Regions from separate parts of the Streptomyces sp. NPDC047917 genome, predicted to be linked through region 4. Evidence: riboswitches for the same ligand, from Rfam matches in the RefSeq annotation. Region 4 holds a riboswitch; each other region holds the start of a gene.
What was found. A riboswitch is a leader RNA that binds a small molecule or an ion and turns the genes downstream of it on or off. The one in region 4 is predicted to bind cyclic di-AMP.
Positions count from the first base shown of each region.

Region 1 (4,866 bases), on a different contig from region 4:
CGGTGTCGCTCTACATCAACTCGCCCGGCGGCTCGTTCGGGGCCATGTCCGCGATCTACGACACGATGCAGTACCTCAACTGCGAGGTGGAGACGTACTGCCTCGGCCAGGCCGGCTCCTGCGCCTCCACGCTGCTCGCCGCGGGCACTCCCGGCAAGCGGCACGCACTGCCCGGCGCGAGGGTTCTCGTACGGCAGCCCGAACTCACCGAGCCGGTGCAGGGCCAGCCCTCCGACCTGGAGATCCAGGCGCAGGAACTGGAACGGGTCCGCGCGATGCTCACCACCCTGTTGGCCCGTCACACGGGGCGCACCGAGGAGCAGATCACCGAGGACACCGAACGCGACCTCATCCTCGACGCGGCCGGCGCCAAGGCGTACGGGCTGGTGGACCACGTCCTGGAGAACCGGAATTCCGCACTGCGGCCGCACGGCGAGAGGTGAACACCCGATGCGACCACCGGAGTTCCCGCCACTGCCCGCACTGACCCGTGCCGAGGGGGAGTTCATCGACGGCTACCTCGAAGTCCTCGACCAGGTCGGCCGGATCAACCCGGCCCGCGGCGGGGACACCTACGGCGCGCTCCGCGCCGCTCAGGCACTCGTCACGCACTCACGCACGCTGCGGGACGCCCTCGCGTTGATGCACGAGCGCGGCGAGGCGCAGCTCCACGCGGCCACGCTCGCCCGTGCGCTGCGGGTGCTGGACGGGGAACGGCGGGCGGGGCGCGTCACCGTACCCCCGGCTCCGCCGAGTTGACCGGCCCGCGCCGTCCGCGCGCGCGGCGCGGATCCGGCCAACTCCCCCTGACCCGGCGCCCGGCGGCCGTCACCCGGCTCCCGTACCCGACACGCCCGACCACCCCACCGGAAATCCTCGCTCGTTCGGCGTAGGAAGTCCCCCTCAGGAGGGACCGCTCAACTTGCGTTTTCGGCGTGGACGGTGAACGGAATCAACCCTTCCGCCCCAGGTACGCACCTGGTCGGGGTCACCGGCGAAGCCTCAAGGATCACCATGTCCACCCGAACGGATCAGTCGTGAGGAGCCTCACATATCCCTGTTTCAGCTCGGAAATCCGGCAGTCGGTGAGTCAAGATCCCTGGGACGACAAGCCCCCGCCACCGCGGCGGGGCGGTCCGGGCGGACGCCGAGTCCTGCCGCCGTCCGGATGCCTGGTCGACAGAAGTGGATCGGCAGGAGTGGAGGACCCGAGCACAACGGGTCGACCTGAACACCGGTCGACCCTCGGGGTGAAGCCGCCGAACGCGGCCGGGCAACTTCGCCAGCCCGAACCCGACAGGTCATCCTTCACAGGCGGCTGACGAAGGGTTGCGCATGACTGCGCAGGTTCATGTCCCGTCTCTGCTCGTCCGGGCCGGTACGGCCTCGGTTCTCACGCTCGCCGCCGTCGGTGGCACTATGTTCGCCCCGGGCGCCGCGACGGACGCCCGGGCGGCGACGCTGTCGATGAAGGCGCTCAACGTCGCGGCGTCGAAGAAGGGCTCGCCGTACAGCTGGGGGGCCACCGGCCCCAACCGCTTCGACTGCTCGGGGCTGACGCTCTATTCGTTCAAGAAGGCCGGCAAGAAGCTCCCCCGCACGGCCCAGCAGCAGTACAACCGGACCCGCCACATCTCGGCCTCGCACCGGCAGCGCGGCGATCTGGTGTTCTTCCACTACGGCCGCAGCGTCTACCACGTGGGGATCTACGCCGGCAAGGGCAAGATCTGGCACTCGCCGAGGACCGGCGCCGTGGTGCGGCTGGAGAAGATCTGGACCAGGAGCGTCTACTACGGCCGGGTCCGCTGAGGCACGGCCCGGCCGGCGATCCGTGGCCGCCGGCCGGGCCCGCCCGTGGCCGCCCGGCCCGACCCGGCGGCCGGCCCTCCCCCGCTCAGTGCGGCGGCGGGCCGGTCACCGGCATCAGGCCCGGCCCGGTGAGCGCCACGCCGCTGCCGCCCTCGCCGGTGCGCCCGGTGCGCGCGAACGCTTGATGTAGGCCCCGACACGGCTGGCCACGCCGGTGGCGGTCGAGGAGGCCGGATCGCTCACCCGGGCCGCCGCACGCCTGGGCCACACCGCACCGGCCCGCTCCCAGCAGCTCGCCAAGCCGGAGCGGGAGGCGGGCGCGGCACCGCTGGTGCGCCACCACCGCGGGGCCCGGCGCACGGCCACGGGCGAGCTGCCGGCCGGACGCGCCCGGCACATCCTCGACAGGCCCTGTTGCGCAGCGGGTTCGGGCGGGCGGGGTCGGCTCGGTGGCCGGGCGGCGAAGCCGGGTGAGCGCGTCGGTCAGCTCTGCACCGGGATGCTCCACGGCAGCGCGATCCACACCGTCTTGCCGCCGTCGGCGGTGGGGGTGACGGTGAGCCGGCCCCCGCACTCCTTGGCCAGACAGCGGATGATCACCATGCCGCGTCCGTTGTCCTGCTGGACGGCGGCGGGCAGTCGCCGGGGCCAGCGGGGGTGACTGTCCGTCACTCCGAGGTACAGCTGCTCCTCCCGCTCCAGCCGGAGGTCCACGGTGAACGTGGGCGACTGCCCGAAGGTGTGCTGGACCGCGTTGGTCGCGAGCTCCGAGACGATGAGCTGGATGCTGTCGGCGAAATCGGTGTCGGCGGCCAGGCCCCATTCGGCGAGCACCCGGGCCACGTACCTGCGGGCTGCCGAGACCGAGACCGGCTCGCTCGGCAGAGTGACGTTTGCTTCCTGATGGTCTGCCATGGCGAGCCGTCCCTTTCCCACCCGTGCCGACCCGCGATCGGTACGGGTTGCGCTTCGCGCCAGATTGCCACTGATGCTGCCCTCTGCGACGGCGATCCACCAAGATATGCATATATCTGTCGCTCGAAGCGGTGAACCCTGCCACGCAAGGCCGGATGTGGACGGCACACTGTCCGCTCGGCAGAAGAGGGAGGGAGGCCGCGGATGCAGCACGGCCCTGCGGTTCGACGCCGCAAGCTCGGGGAGGAGCTCCGGAGTCTGCGCCACGCGTCGGGACTGACCAGTCGGGACGCGGCGCGGATGCTCGGCTGGCACCAGTCGAAGGTGAGCCGGATCGAGACCGGGGTGAGCGGGGTGCAGCCGGCCGATGTGACCCGGCTGCTGGACACGTACGGCGTGGACGACACCCGGCTGCGGGATCTCCTGGCGACGCTCGCGGGTTCGGCGGGCGGTGGCGGCACCGGCTGGTGGCACGCCTATCGCGGTCTGATCCCGCCCCAGTACCGCGACTTCATCAGTCTGGAGTCCCAGGCCCGGACCGCGCGCACGCTGGAGACCTCGGTGGTGCCGGGGCTGTTGCAGACGGCCGACTACGCGCGTGCGGTGACCCGGGCGTCACTGGACGGGCTGCCGTCCGGCCAGCTGGACTCGCTGGTGGAGGTGCGACTGGCCAGGCAGGGGGTGCTGCGGACCGATCCACCGCTGCGGCTGAGCGCGGTGCTCGACGAGGCCGTGCTGCGGCGCCAGGTCGGCGGGTGCCGGGTGATGCGGGAACAGCTGCGCCATCTGGCCCGGGTGGCTCAACTGCCCCATGTGCGACTCCAGTTGCTCCCGTTCTCGATGGGCGGCCATGCCGGCCTTACCGGGCCTTTCGTTATCTTCTCATTTCCGAGCACTTCTGATCTGGATGTGGTCGTTCTCGACCATTTGACGAGTAGCCTCTACCTGGAGCGGAAAGAAGACCTTGCGGCGTACAGCTCGGCCTTCCGCACGATGCAGGGTCACGCGCTGTCGCCGGAGCACTCGTTGGACCTGATCGCCGCGATCGACCGCGACGGTCGGTGACTTCGGACCGCCCGAGGGGGCCTCATGTCGGATTGCCTCGCACAGCACGGCTTACGTTGGCGGCGCAGCAGCCGCAGCACGGGTATGAACAACTGTGTGGAGGCCGCGCCGTTCGGTGACGAGCGGCTGGCCGTGCGGGACTCCAAGGATGTGTCCAGGCCGCCGCTGCGGTTCACCGCGGCGGCCTGGACCTCGTTCGTCGCCGGTCTGCGCCGGGATTCGGTCAGCTGACGGGGGCGGTCCGCCGCACCACGGACACCGCGGTGGCGATCTGCTCCTCGGTCAGATCGGCCCGTGCGGTGAGCCGCAGCCGGGACACCCCGTCCGGCACGGACGGGGGCCGGAAGCAGCCCACCACGATTCCGGCGGTGCGGCAGTCGGCCGCCCAGCGCACCGCCGCGGCCGCCGAGGGGGCGCGCACCGAGACCACGGCCGCGTCCGGCCGTACGGCAGCCAGGCCGGCCCCGGTGAGCTGCTCGTACAGTGCCGCGGCGACCGCACGGGCCCGGCCTGCCCGCTCCGGCTCGCGGCGCAGCAGCCGCAGGCTTTCCAGCGCGGCGCCCGCCGCGGCCGGCGCGAGGCCGGTGTCGAAGATGAACGTACGGGCCGTGTTGACGAGGTGTTCGATGACCCGGGCCGGTCCCAGGACCGCTCCGCCCTGGCTGCCCAAAGACTTGGAGAGGGTGAGCGTGGTGACGATGCCCGCGTCGCCCGCGAGACCGGCGGCGGCGAGCGCCCCTCGGCCGCCGTCCCCCAGCACGCCGAGGCCGTGTGCGTCGTCGACGAGCAGTGCGGCGCCCGCGGACCGGCAGACGTCGGCCAGTTCGGACAGCGGTGCCGCGTCGCCGTCGACCGAGAAGACCGAGTCGGTGACGGCCAGCGCCCGGCCTCGGTGCGCCTGCAGGGTCTTGCGCACCGCTCCGGGATCGGCGTGCGGAACGACGGCGGTTCCGGCGCGGGAGAGCCGGCAACCGTCCACGATCGAGGCGTGGTTGCCCGCGTCGGAGACGATCAGCGAGTCCTGGCCGGTGAGCGCCGTGATTGCCGCCAGGTTGGCCGCGTAGCCGGACGACAGCA
Region 1 is NZ_JBIDCA010000016.1:238,233-243,098, forward strand. It holds gene ACGF8B_RS34820 (ATP-dependent Clp protease proteolytic subunit) at 1-443, shown strand, start outside; gene ACGF8B_RS34825 (hypothetical protein) at 451-759, shown strand; cyclic di-AMP (ydaO/yuaA leader) riboswitch at 1,160-1,332, shown strand; gene ACGF8B_RS34830 (C40 family peptidase) at 1,336-1,809, shown strand; partial or broken gene ACGF8B_RS34835 (LysR family transcriptional regulator) at 2,024-2,170, shown strand; gene ACGF8B_RS34840 (ATP-binding protein) at 2,293-2,724, opposite strand; gene ACGF8B_RS34845 (helix-turn-helix domain-containing protein) at 2,929-3,789, shown strand; gene ACGF8B_RS34850 (DUF397 domain-containing protein) at 3,814-4,020, shown strand; gene ACGF8B_RS34855 (8-amino-7-oxononanoate synthase) at 4,013-4,866, opposite strand, start outside.
Region 1: it holds a riboswitch for cyclic di-AMP, as region 4 does, so the genes downstream of both, ACGF8B_RS34830 (C40 family peptidase) here and ACGF8B_RS00070 (M23 family metallopeptidase) in region 4, are expected to answer to the same signal.

Region 2 (4,866 bases), on a different contig from region 4:
GACGGATCCGCGTCGGCGACGAGCAGACGGATGGAGTTGGTACCGCAGTCGATGGCGGCCACGCGGGTCATGAACGCTCCAGAATCATGGGCAGAGCCCACATCAGGCCCCTCCGACGGACGAGGAGCAGATCAAACCCCTGCGACGGACGAGGAGCAAACCGAGCCCCTGCGACGGACAAGGAGCAGAACCAGGCCCCTCCGGCGATCGAGGAGCGGGGGTCCGGGGGCAGAGCCCCCGTGCGAACGGTCAGTCCTCCTCCGGCGCGCCGCACGGCGAGACGCACGGCCCCTTGCGCCACCACTCCGGCAGCATCGCGATCGCCTCGTCCCCCAGCGGGTTCACCCCCGGCCCCGCGGCCAGCGAGTGCCCCACCAGGACGTGCAGGCACTTCACCCGGTCCGGCATGCCTCCCGCGCTCGGAAAGCCCTCCAGCACCTCGATCGCGTCGCGCCGGGCGATGTAGTCCTCGTGCGCGGCCCGGTACGCGGCGGCCAGCTCGGGGTCCGTACCGAGGCGCTCGGTCATCTCCTTCATGACCCCGTTCGCCTCCAGCGTGCCGATCGCGGACGCGGCACGCGGGCAGGTCAGGTAGTACGTCGTCGGGAACGGCGTACCGTCCTCCAGCCGGGGCTGCGTCTCGACCACGTCCGGGTTGCCGCACGGGCAGCGGTGCGCGATCGCGCGCAGACCGCGCGGCGGACGCCCCAGCTGCTGCTGGAACGCGGCGATGTCCGCCTCGGTGGGCGCGGTGGACTCGGTCTGGGGAGGGGGCGTTTCCATGCCTGCCTAGGTTCTGATCGGGCTGCTCGAACTGCGGTTCTGCAGATGGATGAAGGGATTCAGTCGCGGTCGGCGCTGTCCACGCCGTCCCAGAGGTTGGAGTGCCACGGCCGGCCGGACTCGTCCGTCCTGCCCTCGCGCTCCTTGACCGCGTCGGGGTCGATCACCGTGTAACCGGTCTCCCCGGGAAGAAGGTAGTGCAGGTGCGTACGGGCCAGCTGCCGGATGTACGCATCGTCCTGGAGGCGCGCCTTCTCGTCGCGCAGCTCCTCGGTACGGGCCTTGGCGTCCTGCGCCAGCCGCTCCTGGTCCGCGATCTCGTCCTGCTGCGAGACGTACTGCCGCATCGGATACGCGAGCGCGACCACCAGCGAGCAGACGACCAGCGCGAGGAAGGCCGCCCGGCCGGTGAGCCGTGAGCGGCGGGCCTGGCGGCGGTTCTGGGACCGGTAGACACGGGCCGCGGTCTGCTCGCCGAGCAGTCGCAGCCGGGTCGCGGTGGAGAACCGGTCCCGGTCCTTCGCGGCCATGTCTCCGCCTCCCCACTACGCACGTCCGTCCCCGCACACGGTACGGGACCGAGTGCGGGGACGGACGGAGGCCGGGGCACTTGCCCCCGCCGGGCTTGTCAGCCCTTGAACCGCGGGAACGCCGAGCGGCCCGCGTACACCGCGGCGTCGTCGAGGATCTCCTCGATGCGCAGCAGCTGGTTGTACTTGGCGACGCGGTCCGAGCGGGCCGGGGCGCCGGTCTTGATCTGGCCGCAGTTCACCGCGACGGCGAGGTCGGCGATGGTGACGTCCTCGGTCTCGCCCGAGCGGTGCGACATCATGCACTTGAAGCCGTTGCGCTGGGCCAGCTCGACGGCGTCCAGGGTCTCGGTCAGCGAGCCGATCTGGTTGACCTTGACGAGCAGGGCGTTGGCGGAGCCCTCCTCGATGCCGCGGGCCAGGCGCTCCGGGTTGGTGACGAAGAGGTCGTCGCCGACGATCTGCACCTTGGCGCCGAGCTTGTCGGTGATGACCTTCCAGCCGGCCCAGTCGTCCTCGTACAGCGGGTCCTCGATGGAGACCAGCGGGTACGCGGAGACGAGCTCCTCGTAGTACTCGGTCATCTCGGCGGCCGAGCGGGACTTGCCCTCGAACTCGTACTTGCCGTCCTTGTAGAACTCGGACGCGGCGACGTCGAGCGCGAGCGCGATGTCCTTGCCCGGGGCGTAGCCGGCTTCCTTGATGGCCTCGACGATGAGGTCCAGGGCGGCGCGGTTCGACTCCAGGTTCGGCGCGAAACCGCCCTCGTCGCCGAGACCGGTCGACAGGCCCTTGGTCTTCAGGACCTTCTTCAGCGTGTGGTAGACCTCGGCACCCCAGCGCAGCGCCTCGGAGAAGGACTCCGCGCCGATCGGCGCGATCATGAACTCCTGGATGTCCACGTTGGAGTCGGCGTGCGAGCCGCCGTTGAGGATGTTCATCATCGGAACGGGCAGCAGGTGCGCGTTCGGGCCGCCGAGGTAGCGGAACAGCGGCAGGTCCGAGGCCTCGGAGGCAGCGTGGGCGACGGCCAGCGAGACGCCGAGGATGGCGTTGGCGCCGAGCGAGCCCTTGTTCTCGGTGGCGTCCAGGTCGAACATCGCCTGGTCGATCAGCCGCTGCTCGGTGGCGTCGTAGCCGACGAGCTCCGGGCCGATCTGCTCGATCACGGCGAGGACGGCCTTCTCGACGCCCTTGCCCTGGTAGCGGTTGGGGTCACCGTCGCGAAGCTCAATGGCCTCGAACGCACCGGTGGAGGCGCCGGACGGAACGGCAGCACGGCCCGTGCTGCCGTCGTCGAGGCCGACCTCTACCTCGACCGTGGGGTTTCCGCGGGAGTCGAGGATTTCCCGGGCTACGACGACGTCGATGGACGGCACGAGGCATCTCCTTCTGGGATATGACGCTGGTTGTGCAGGGTCGCTTTGGCCTTGCGACAAGAGCCTAACCGGCCCGGCCCGATCAGTCGGCCGACCGCCCGACCCCTGGGACGAAAAAGGGCCCGAGGGCACACATTGCCGGGCAAACAGCCAAAAATTTACTGACCAGTAACTACAACACTTGAACGATCCGGCGCTCCCCCGAGCGCGAACGGCAGTGCCCCGGTCCGGCGCACACGGGGAAACGCGCGCCGGACCGGGGCGGTGCCCGGGAGGAGAGAGCCGCGACTACTTCGTCAGGTGCAGCTGCTGACCCGGGTAGATCAGGTCGGCGTCCTTGACGATGTCCTTGTTCAGCTCGAACAGGTGCTTCCAGCCGCCCTCGACCTTGTTGTCGGCGGCGATCTTGCTCAGCGAGTCGCCGGAGACGACCTTGTACTCGCCGTCGCCCTTCTTGACCTTCTCGCCGGTCGGGGTGGTGACGGTCTTCTTCGACTCGGCCTGCGGGGCGGCGGAGCGGTCCGAGCGGGAGGCGGCGGGGGCCTCGGTGCGCTCGGCCGGCTTCGGCTGGGCCTGCTGGGCCGGCTGCGACTGCTGCTTCGGGGCGCTCTGCTGCTCGGAGGCGCCGGAGTTCGCGGTGGAGTTCGAGGAGCCGGTGCTGACACCCGGGTCGACACCGTCGTTGGTCAGGTTGCCGGCGCCGGCGCAGCCCCAGGCACCCGGGCCCTGCATGTCGAGGAGCTTCTCGGCGGTGGCGATCTGCTGGGCCTTGGTGGCCAGGTCGGCACGGGCGGCGTACTGCGTACCGCCGGCGGCGGCCCAGCTGGACTGCGAGAACTGCAGACCGCCGTAGTAGCCGTTGCCGGTGTTGATGGACCAGTTGCCACCGGACTCGCACTGGGCGACGGCGTCCCAGGTGGCGACGGAGGCGGCGGAGGCGCCGGTCGCGCCCATCAGGGGCACGGCGACTGCGGCACCGGCGACACCGGCGAGCGTGGCGATACGGACGGCCTTGGACGGGCGGCGGTGCTTGCCCTTGCTGGAAAGCAGCATGGAACTTCTCCTCACCGACGCCTACGAGGTGAGCTGTCGGGTTCGGGCCAAGTGAGTTGCCCGGTCGCACGTCCTAGCACGCGACTTCACCCCAAGCCGGTCCTGATGCGTCTTTCGACGATCGGGCCCGGCGCTTACCTGGGTCCCCCGCTCCTGCCTACGGCGCTTTACGCGTCTGTTCCCTTCGACCGACGGCAGGATTCGGCGTGACGGTCGACGGGGCCCGCGGTGCGAGCGGTTCCGACCGTAAACATACGCAACCCTCACATTCAAAGATGGACACATCGGACAATCAGCCCGTACTTGCATCTGAAGAACCATCGTTTCCGCAGGTCGGACGTGATGCGGAAGGGCTCCCCGGGCGCGACACGCCAGTTGACGCAAAGAGACCCATGTCTCACTTACGCATAAGCGGACATAGGTCCCTGAACTGCCCCGATTTTGAGGGTGCTTTTAGTCGATTATCAGACTGTCCTCACTTGGCTTTCACGTCGAGATCGAGGCTCTGGCCAGGGAGGATGAGGTCCGGGTCGGCGCCGACAGCAGCCTTGTTGGCCTCGTAGAGCGCGGGCCAGCCACCGGGGATGTTCTGTGCATCAGCAATCGACCAGAGGTTGTCACCGGCGTGAACGGTGTACGTGCCGTCGGCGGGCGTGTCGGCCGTGTCGCGCGCGTCGCCGCCGCCGCGCGAGGCATGACGGCCCGCCTCGCGGCCGCCGCCGCCCGTGCCGCCGCCCTTCTCCGCGGCCGGCGCGCCGCGGTGCTTGCCGCCCGTGCCGCCGGACGCGTCGGGCGAGCCGGAGGCGTCGGGCGCTCCGGAGGGGGCGCCGGTGGACGCGTCCGGGGAGGGGGTGGTCGAGGGCTTCGGGGACGGCGAGGTCTTCCCTGACGGCCCATCGGCCTTCTCCGGGCCGTCGGCGCCGTCCACGGCGTCCGTGCCGTCGGAGGCGCTGCCGGAGGCGCTGTCGGACGGTGTGGCGTCGCCGGACGGGTCCGCCGACGCGTCGCCGGACGGCTTCGCGCTCCCGGTCGGTTCGTCGGCGGGCACGGAGCCCGGGTCCACTCCGGGCAGCGTCCCGTCCACGGCGAGCCCGGAGATGACCGCACAGCTGGGCCAGGCC
Region 2 is NZ_JBIDCA010000009.1:87,527-92,392, forward strand. It holds gene ACGF8B_RS22395 (exopolyphosphatase) at 1-71, opposite strand, end outside; gene ACGF8B_RS22400 (DUF501 domain-containing protein) at 250-783, opposite strand; gene ACGF8B_RS22405 (septum formation initiator family protein) at 843-1,313, opposite strand; gene eno (phosphopyruvate hydratase) at 1,412-2,692, opposite strand; gene ACGF8B_RS22415 (transglycosylase family protein) at 2,981-3,745, opposite strand; cyclic di-AMP (ydaO/yuaA leader) riboswitch at 3,749-3,920, opposite strand; gene ACGF8B_RS22420 (transglycosylase family protein) at 4,221-4,866, opposite strand, start outside.
Region 2: it holds a riboswitch for cyclic di-AMP, as region 4 does, so the genes downstream of both, ACGF8B_RS22415 (transglycosylase family protein) here and ACGF8B_RS00070 (M23 family metallopeptidase) in region 4, are expected to answer to the same signal.

Region 3 (4,866 bases), on a different contig from region 4:
CTCCCGACGACGCGGGCGCGGGCATCTCCCTGCACGCGAACGGCTTGCGCGCGCTGGACGTCCTCGGTGTCGGCGCGGCGGTGCGCGCGGCCGCCCGGCCCCAGTACACCGGCGGCACCCGCACCCCGGACGGCCGTCTGCTGGCCCGCATGGACGGAGCCGCGCTGGAACGCGAGCTGGGGACGCCGATCGTGGGCATCCCCCGGTCCGGGCTGCACCGGCTGCTGCGCGCGGCCCTGCCGCCCGAATCCCTGCTCATCGGGGCCGAAGTGACGTCCGTCGACCGGTCCGACGCCTCGCGGGTGCGCCTGACCGCGGGCGACACCGCGCTGGAGGCGGATCTGGTGGTGGCCGCCGACGGAATCGGCAGCAGGCTGCGCACCCAGCTCTTCCCGGGGCACCCCGGTCCCGCCTACAGCGGCTCGACGGTGCTGCGCGCCATCACCAAGACGCCCGTCGATCTGCGTACCGACTTCGAGCTGACCTGGGGACGGGGGGCCGAGTTCGGCCACATCGCGTTCGCCGACGGCCGGGCCGAGTGGCACGCGGTACTCAACGCGCCCGCCGGGGTCCGGCACCCTGATCCGCTGGGTGAGGTGCGCCGCCGGTTCGGCGGCTGGCACGACCCCATTCCCGCCCTGCTGGCAGCGACCCGGACCGATGCCGTACTGCATCACGACATCAACGAGCTGGTGACTCCGCTCCCTTCGTACGCGGTCGGCCGGATCGCGCTGCTCGGCGACGCCGCGCACGCCATGACCCCGAATCTCGGCCAGGGGGCCTGTCAGGCACTGGAGGACGCGGCGACACTGGCCGCCGCGCTCTCCGGCGGGGCCGGCGTCGAGTCGGCGCTCGTCCGCTACGACGCCGAGCGCCGGCCCCGCAGCCAGTCGGTCGCGCGGGCCGCCCGGCAGGCCGGCCGGATGGGGCAGCAGCTGTCCCGTCCGGTGGCCGTCGCCCTGCGCAATACGGCGCTGCGGCTCGCGCCGTCCCGGGTCACCGTCCGCGCGGTCCTGCGCCATGCCGACTGGACACCGCCGCGGCTGGGCCGACCTCGGGACGGGCCCGGCCGGGCGGTGGTCCGGTCGCCTCAGTAGGCCCCGAAGACGTTGTCGATGGAACCGTACTTGGCGGCCGCGTAGTTGCACGCGGCCGTGATGTTGGCGACCGGGTCGTAGCTGTCCATCGCGGTCCCGGGCACGTGGTAGGCCCGGAACGTCGGCTCGATGACCTGGAGGAGGCCCTTGGACGGCGTCCCGGCGGCGGCGTTCGAGTCCCAGTTGTTGATCGCCCGGGGGTTTCCGGAGGACTCGCGCATGACGTTGCGGTGGATGCCCTCGTAGCTGCCGGGAATGCCGTGCTCGGCCATCACGGCCAGCGACTCCTTGATCCAGCCGTCCAGATCGTTCGTGTACGTCGCGGACGACGCGGCGGGAGCGGTGACGGCGGCGGGCCGCGCCGGGGCCGCCGAGGCGGTGTGGGCGCCGAGCAGGGGGAGGAGCAGGGCGGCCGCGCCCGTGCCCACGGCGATGAAACCGCGGGTCAGCGTGGTGGACCTGCGACGACGGTACGTACCCGTTGCGGGCATGGTGGATTCCTCTCCGTCGCCTGCGAGGTGAGCTGTCGGGTTCAGGCTGGAGATGCCTGGCCGCGCATCTGCGTGGCTTCACCCCGAGCCGTTCCGGATTCCGGACCGGCGGCTTACCTGGGTTCCCCGCTCCTGCCGTACACGAGTGGTCGGATTGCCGGACAGCGGCAGGATTCGGCGTTCCGTCCGGATTGACGGTGACCGTAAGCGAGAAGAACCGAAGCGGACAAGACCCCAATTTCCGAATGCAATTCACCCACAAGATCGAGTAACGGGAATTTCGGTAATCCACCTCACACCGCGCGAACCACTCCCCTTGTGCGGAAAGGGAACCGAACCGCGCGGGGCGGTATCCGGTGGGCCGGACGTGACTCGCGCCACGAATTCACAAATGCGGGCATTTCGCCCGCACCTTCCGGCGCCCGCTCCGGGACCCAATGACATTGCCCTTCCGTCACCCCGTCGTTTACAGTTCTGAGGTCCTGTTGTCTCCGATTGAGGTGGACGTTGCGCATCTGAGGTTCGCGAACATCGCGCCGTACGGCTTTGCCCGTACGCCCGTCACGCCGTAGCAGTGCTTCGCGCTGCCCGTGACCCCGCGTGGATGCGACCTCGGTGCCTGAGCCGTCCCCCGATCTTCAGGACCGCCGCACCTCTTCCCATGGCCCGGTCGCTGCGTGGTGCTCGCATACGAAGCCCCCTTCACCGCGCTTGCGAATGCGAGGAACACCATGGCGACTCCCACCACCCCTCATGCCTCTCTCACCTGCTCCGCCCTGACCTTCCGGTGGCCGGACGGCACCACCGTCCTCGACGGGCTCTCGCTCAGCATCGGCCGGGGACGCGTCGGCCTCGTCGGCAACAACGGCGCGGGCAAGTCCACACTCCTGCGACTGTTCGCCGGCCAACTGCACCCGTCCCAGGGGTCGGTGACCGTCGGTGGCAGCCTCGCCCACCTTCCGCAGAACATCACCCTCGACACGACACTGCGGGTGGACCGGGCCCTGGGCATCGCCGAGCGGCGCGAGGCGCTGCGCGCCGTCGAGGCCGGGGACGTCGACGAGAAGCACTTCGAGACGATCGGCGACGACTGGGACGTCGAGGAACGGGCCCTGGCGACACTGGGCTCGCTCGGCCTCGGCGGCATCGAACTCGACCGCACCGTGGGCCAGTTGTCCGGCGGGGAGACCGTCCTGCTGAGACTGGCCGCGCTGCTGCTGGAGCGCCCCGACGTCCTGCTCCTGGACGAGCCCACCAACAACCTCGATGTGCTCGCCCGCCGCAGGCTCTACGAGGCCGTCGACTCCTGGCGCTCGGGGGTACTGGTCGTGGTCAGCCATGACCGCGAACTGCTGGAGCGTGTGGACCGCATCGCCGAACTGCGCACCGGCTCGGTGAACTGGTACGGCGGTGGCTGGTCTGCGTACGAGGAGGCCGTGGCCGCCGGGCAGGAGGCCGCCGGGCGGATGCTGCGGGCCGCCGAGGCCGATGTGCGCCGCCAGAAGCGCGAACTGGAGGAGACCCACCTGAAACTGGCCCGGCGTCAGAAGAACGGCCGCAAGGCGGAGACCGAGGGCGGCCTGCCCAAGATCCTGGCCGGCCGCCGGAAGCGGTCGGCGCAGGAGTCGGCGGGCAGGCTCCGCGGCGTCCACGAGGAACGGCTCGGTGAGGCACGCGAACGCCGGGAGGAGGCCGCCGCCGCGGTCCGCGACGACGCCGAGATCCGCGTGAGCCTCCCGCACACGGCGGTGCCCACCGGACGCACCGTGCTGAGCCTGCACGGCCTGCGTCCCCGCTTCGGCAGGCTGCGCGAGGGCAGCCTCCAGGTGAACGGGCCCGAGCGGATCGCGCTCGTCGGTCGGAACGGCGCCGGGAAGACGACTCTGCTGCGCACCCTCACCGGTGAGCTGGCCCCGCTGTCCGGCGAGGCCAGGACCTTCGTACCGGTGCGGTTCCTTCCGCAGCGGCTCGATGTGCTGGACGAGGAACTGAGCGTCGCGGCGAACGTGGCCCGGACGGCGCCCGGGGTCACCGACAACCACATCCGCGCCCAGCTCGCCCGTTTCCTGTTCCAGGGCAAACGCGCGGAGCAGCCTGCGGGCACCCTGTCGGGCGGGGAGCGCTTCCGGGCCGCCCTCGCGGCGACGATGCTCGCCGCACCGGCCCCGCAGCTGCTGATGATGGACGAGCCGACCAACAACCTGGACATCGCCAGTGTGCGTCAGCTGACCGGTGCGCTCGACTCCTACGAGGGCGCGCTGCTGATCGCCAGTCACGATCTGGCCTTCCTCGGATCGGCCGGCATCACCAGGTGGCTGCTGGTCGACGAGGAGTTGCGGGAGACGAGCGCGGAGGAGGTGGCCGAGCTGCTCACGGCGCCGGAGGCCGCCGTCTGACGGTCGGCGGCGAGGCGCTTCCCGTACCGGCCGGACCACGTGGAGGTGGGTGGGCCGGGAGAAGGGGGTGCGGGCCGCCGGACGGCCGGGGCCCGCACCCCTGCCGGGATCAGAGCCTGTCGATGATCTTGTTCATCTGCTCGATCTCGGCGGTCTGGGCCGTGACGACGGCACCGGCGAGCTTCTTCGCATCGGCGTTGCCGCCGTTCTTCTGCTCGTCCTCGGCCATGGTGACGGCGCCCTGGTGGTGCCCGATCATGAGCTGGGCGAACTTCTTGTCGAAGTCCCCGCCCTTGGCGGCGGCCAGATCGTCCATGTCCTTGCCGGACATCATTCCGGGCATCCCCGAACCGTCCGAGCCGTGGTCCATCCCGGGCATGTCACCCATCGAGGACGAGGGCAGCGGCTTGCCCCACGACGTCAGCCAGCCCTTCATCGTGTTGATCTCGGGGTCCTGGGCCTTCTCGATCGCGGTGGCCAGCTTCTTGATCTCGGGGTCGGCGGCGCGGCCGTCGGCCAGCTTCGCCATCTCGATGGCCTGCTGGTGGTGCGGGATCATCTGCTGTGCGAACTTCACGTCGGCGTCATTGAACTTGCCGCCGGGGGTGGCCGGTGCGGAGGCACCCGCCGAGCCGTGGTCCATGTCGGGCATGGACGATCCGTCGGACTTCGAGCCGTCGGAGGAGCCGCAGGCGGTCAGTGCCAGCGCGAGGACGGCGACGGTGCCGGCGGCCGCGAGGGTGCGGCGACGGGCGGCGGAGAAACGGGAAGCGGACATCACAGGTTCTTTCCAGGTGGCTGCGCCACGTCCGTGGCGCGCGAAACGGGCAGGTTCGCGACCGGTCCGGCCCCGGAGGGCCGTGGACCGGCGGAGGCCTGTCA
Region 3 is NZ_JBIDCA010000004.1:57,816-62,681, forward strand. It holds gene ACGF8B_RS10105 (FAD-dependent monooxygenase) at 1-1,097, shown strand, start outside; gene ACGF8B_RS10110 (transglycosylase SLT domain-containing protein) at 1,091-1,588, opposite strand; cyclic di-AMP (ydaO/yuaA leader) riboswitch at 1,593-1,778, opposite strand; gene ACGF8B_RS10115 (ABC-F family ATP-binding cassette domain-containing protein) at 2,320-3,984, shown strand; gene ACGF8B_RS10120 (DUF305 domain-containing protein) at 4,094-4,762, opposite strand; gene ACGF8B_RS10125 (hypothetical protein) at 4,864-4,866, opposite strand, start outside.
Region 3: it holds a riboswitch for cyclic di-AMP, as region 4 does, so the genes downstream of both, ACGF8B_RS10110 (transglycosylase SLT domain-containing protein) here and ACGF8B_RS00070 (M23 family metallopeptidase) in region 4, are expected to answer to the same signal.

Region 4 (4,866 bases):
CCTATCTGATGCCGCAGCAGCCCCCGCGCTGAGGCCTGCCCGACGGATCGACGGATCGGGCAGACCCTGCGGGCCGGGCAGGTCAGACGGCAGGGAGGATCAGACGGCCGGGAGGATCAGGCGGATGCCTCGGTGAGTTCGGCCAGCTCCTGCTCGGTCAGCGTGAGGTCCGCGACGGCCAGCAGCGCGGGCAGCTGCTCGACCGTACGGGCCGAGGCGATCGGCGCGACCACGGTCGGCCGGGATGCGAGCCAGGCCAGCGCGACGGTCGCGATCTCCGCGTCGCGCTCCTTGGCGACCTTGTCCAGCGCGGCCAGGACCTTCTGTCCCCGCTCCGACTCCAGGTGCTTCCGGGCGCCCTCCGCCCGCGCGCTCTCCACCGAGGAGCCCGGACGGTACTTGCCGGTGAGGAAGCCGGAGGCCAGTGCGAAGTAGGGCACGACGCCGAGCCCGGCACGGGCCGCCGTGTCCTGGAGCTCGCCCTCGTAGGTGTCGCGGGAAACCAGGTTGTAGTGCGGCTGAAGCGCGACGTAACGGGCCAGGCCCTCGCGCTCCGAGAAGTCCAGGGAGGCCCGGAGCCGCGCGGGACCGATGTTGGAGGCGGCGATCTCCCGGACCTTGCCCTCCTTCACCAGCTGGTCCAGGGCGGTGATGATGTCCTCGACCGGCACGGTCTCGTCGTCGAAGTGCGTGTAGTACAGATCGATGTGGTCGGTGCCGAGCCGGCGCAGCGACTCCTCGGCCGCGGCCTTGATGTTGGCGGGAGCGAGCCCCTTGTACCGGGGGTGGGTACTGACCTTCGTCGCGACGACGATGTCGGAGCGGTTGCCGCGTGCGGCGAGCCACTTGCCGATGACGGTCTCGGACTCGCCGCCCTCGTTGCCCGGAATCCAGGCCGAGTACCCGTCGGCGGTATCGACGAAGTTGCCGCCGCCCGCGGCGTACGCGTCCAGAACGGCGAACGACTGTGCCTCGTCGGCGGTCCAGCCGAAGACGTTGCCGCCGAGAGCGAGCGGGAAGACCTGCAGGTCGGAAGAGCCCAGCTTACGAAGAGAAGTCATAAGGGAAACAACGGGTTCCGGTGCACCCGGTATTCCGGCACCCGTATTCCGGCACCCGGTATTCCGAGCGGACCCGGTTCCGGCGGGACCACGGCTGCGGCGACACCCCTTCCGGGTACCGGCAGTTCCGGGAACTGCGGGTACCGGCAGTTCCGGGGACTCCCCACTTCCCCGTCCCACCCACGAACAGACCGGCAGCCCTGACGTCGGGGGGTGAGCGTCAGGACTGCCGGGGTTCATCGGCCGGCGGACCGGCCGGGATCGAGCGGCCCGCGAAGTGGGCGTCGGATCAGGGGTTGAGGCCCTTGCCGCGGAGCCAGGCCATCGGGTCGATGCCCGTGCCGCCGGCGGTGTGGACCTCCAGGTGGAGGTGCGGTCCCGTCACGTTGCCGGTCGCGCCGACCCGGCCGATGGTCTCGCCGGTGCTGACCTTCTGGCCGACACTGACGCCGATCGAGGACTGGTGGCAGAACCACAGCTCGGTACCGTCGTCGAGTTCGAGCACCGTGCGGTAGCCGTACGCGCCGGACCAGCCCGCCGACTTGACCGTGCCGCTGTGGATGGCCTTGATCGGGGTGCCGGTCGGGGCCGCGAAGTCGAGGCCCGTGTGGTAGCCGGAGGACCACATCGAGCCGGCCTCGCCGAAGGTCGAGGTGATCGTGTACGAGGAGGTCGGGATGGCGTAGCTGGCGGCGAGCTTGGCCAGCCGCAGCGCCTCCGCCTTCTTCTTGGCCTCCTCTTCCGCCTTCTTCTTCTCGGCGGCGGCCTTGGCCTCGGCCTCGTCCTGCTGCTTCTTGGCCTCGGCGGCCGCCTTCTCCGCGGCCTTCTTCTCCTCGGCCGCCTTGGCCTCGGCGTCGGCGGCGTCCTGCTGCTGCTCGGCCTGCTGGAGGATGCGGGCGCGGAGCGCCTCGCCCGCGTCCGTCGTGCCCTGCTCGGCCTCGGCCGTGGTGATGCCCGCGGTGGTGAGCGGGGCGGTCGCGGCCGCGACCTCGGTCTTGTCGGCCTCGGACTCGTCGGAGAACAAAGCGCCCACGCCCGGAAGGGACTTGGCGTCGGGGAGGTTGTCCTTGATCGAGTCGGGCACGGAGATGGAGACCGGCGGCTTGCTCTGCGCGGTGGCCATGCCACCCGCGCCGACCGCCGCTATGACGCCGACACCCAGCACCGTGGAGCTGCGGGCGAGGCCGTTGCGCTGCTTGGCGACGCGGTGCCTGCCGCGCACCGGGCGGACGGACTCCTCGGTGGGGTTCCACTCGTCCCAGCCACGGTCGGGCTCAGCGGTGAACTCAGCCGTGAAATTGCCGGTGAAGTCGCCTCCGGGCTCGGTGCCGTAGTCGGAATCGAACCGGGACGGGGCCTCGGGGGCAGGCTTGTTGGACGCCACGGGGGCGCACTCCTTTCCTTCCTTCTCGCCTACCGGGTTAGCTGACGGGTTCGGAGCAGGAAGGTCTCCTACGGGCCCCTCTGCCTCTCACGAGACACAGGTGTCCGATTCACCCCATGTAGGTGGTTCCCCGGTTCCCTTGCGGAATTCGGCGCTCGCGCGCGGTGCCGCCACTGACGACGGCTGGGACGACCGCGCTGCGTTATCGAACGTTAATAGACACCGGGGCCGTATTCCAAGCCGTTCCAACTGATCGTTCACTTCCTTGGCCTGGACTTTACGGGACACAAGCGGGTGGAATCGGACGAGTTGACCGACCCTCAGCCACTACCCTGTTTCTGACATTGCGTCAAACGTTATGCGGAGCGGCGCCTTTCGGTTACGCACGGTGGCATCGCCCCGTCACGCCTCCTCGGCACCCACGATCGGCACGGTCCTCCGCCGGTCCGGCTGCCCCTCAGCCGGGCGTGCGACCGCGAGCAGCGCCATGTCGTCGGTCGACTCACCGCCCGTGTGCAGCCGTACGTCGTCGGTCAGGGCGGAGAGCAGCTCCTCGGGCCCCGGGAAGATCCGCCCGCGCAGCCGGGCCGCCGGATCGTAGAAGACCCCCTCGATGTTCCGCGCCTCGGAGAGACCGTCCGTGTAGAGGAGCAGCGTCGTCCCGGCCGGCAGATCCCACTCGTCGGTGTACTCCGGCCACGCCCCCAGATCCATCCCGAGCGGCAGCGCGGGCACCGACGGCTTCAGCACGTCCAGCGCCCCGTCCGGATGCAGCAGGATCGGCTCGGGGTGCCCCCGGTTGACGATCCGCACCCGGGACAGCCCGGTCGGAATCTCGGCCAGCACGGCCGTGATGAACCCTTCGAGCACGTCGAGCCCGCCCCGCCGCGCCTCTTCCCGGGCCAGCGCCCGCTCCAGCCGTCCCGCCACCCCCTCCAGCGAGGCTTCCTGCTCGGCCGCCTCGCGGAACGCCCCGATGACCACCGCCACCGTCTCCACCGCGTCGAGCCCCTTCCCCCGCACGTCCCCGACCACCAGCCGTACCCCCCACGGGGTGTCCGACACGGCGAACAGGTCACCGCCGACGAACTCGTCCGCCTGCGCCGCCTCGTACCGCGCCGCGACCTGCAGCCCGCCGGTCCGGTCGGCCGGCTGCGGCAGCACCGCGCGCATGGCGGTCTCCGCGATGTACCGCGCGGAGGCCAGCTGCTCGTTGCCGCGCCGTACGACCCCGTTGATCACGACCGCGAGGACCGAGACGGTGGCCAGGGTCAGCAGTTCGATCAGCGGCACGGCCTCGGGCAGCGTGCTGCTGTACAGGCGCAGCACGATGACGGCCAGCATCGAGGCGATACCCGTACGAATGGTGCTGGCCAGCGAGAAGAAGGGGGCGGCGATCAGCGGAGCGGCCACGAACAGCGGGATGGCGGTGAAGGTGGGCGGGGTGAGGATGTCGAACAGCAGCCCGCCGAGGATCATCAGGGGAGGGAGCGCACGTACGAACCGCCGGGTGCGGGCACCGCTCCCGGCATGCTTGCCGCGCCGCTTCTCCCGCTTCCACACCTGTGGTCTCCTGCCCGGTACGCGCGCGGCTGCGGACGGTACCGCGCCCCACCCCCAGGCTCACCGGACCGGAACGAAGCGGCGACTCCTCGTCGGCCAATGGAGGGACACGGGGGACGCGGAGGACACGGAGACACGGAGACGCAGAGGATCCGGAGGAGCAGAGGATCCGGAGGAGCACAGGAAACACGCGAGGGGAGGCCCAAGGGCTGGGGGACAGGTGCGCCATGGCTCGCCCGCCACACGGCGAAACGAATTCAGGCCCGGCACGCTGTGTGCGTGCCGGGCCTGAATTCTTCAGTAGCGGGGACAGGATTTGAACCTGCGACCTCTGGGTTATGAGCCCAGCGAGCTACCGAGCTGCTCCACCCCGCGTCGGTGAACACAACTCTACGCCATCCCCGGCGCCCTTTTGACCACTCGGGTTCACCAGCCCTCAACCCCCCTCACCGAACCGCGTCAGGACCGGTTCGAGAACCGGTTCGTCACTGGTTCGAGGACCGGTTCGAGCGTCACTGATTCGCGGACTGGTTCGAGCGTCACTGATTCGCGGACTGGTTCGAGGACTGGTTCGTCTCGGAGATACGGGGCACGGAATCGGCCTTGCCATGGACGGCCGGCTGCTTCACCGGGTTGGCACCGCGTTGCAGCGAGTGGAGGATCGCCAGCCCCTGGCTGACGACGCCCGCCGCCATCTCGTTGACACCGTTGGTGCCGTTGAGGACGGTGAGGTCGGCGCCGGACATGCCCCGGGCGGCCGCGTCGGCCAGCGCGGGCAGGTTCTCCACGATGCGGTTGGCGGCGATGAGCTCCTGGTTGCCGTCGCGCAGCGACGCGGCACGCACGCTGTTGGCGTCG
Region 4 is NZ_JBIDCA010000001.1:23,212-28,077, forward strand. It holds gene ACGF8B_RS00060 (PrsW family intramembrane metalloprotease) at 1-32, shown strand, start outside; gene ACGF8B_RS00065 (aldo/keto reductase) at 117-1,061, opposite strand; gene ACGF8B_RS00070 (M23 family metallopeptidase) at 1,351-2,445, opposite strand; cyclic di-AMP (ydaO/yuaA leader) riboswitch at 2,457-2,609, opposite strand; gene ACGF8B_RS00075 (PP2C family protein-serine/threonine phosphatase) at 2,848-4,008, opposite strand; tRNA gene ACGF8B_RS00080 (tRNA-Met) at 4,310-4,383, opposite strand; gene ACGF8B_RS00085 (SPFH domain-containing protein) at 4,548-4,866, opposite strand, start outside.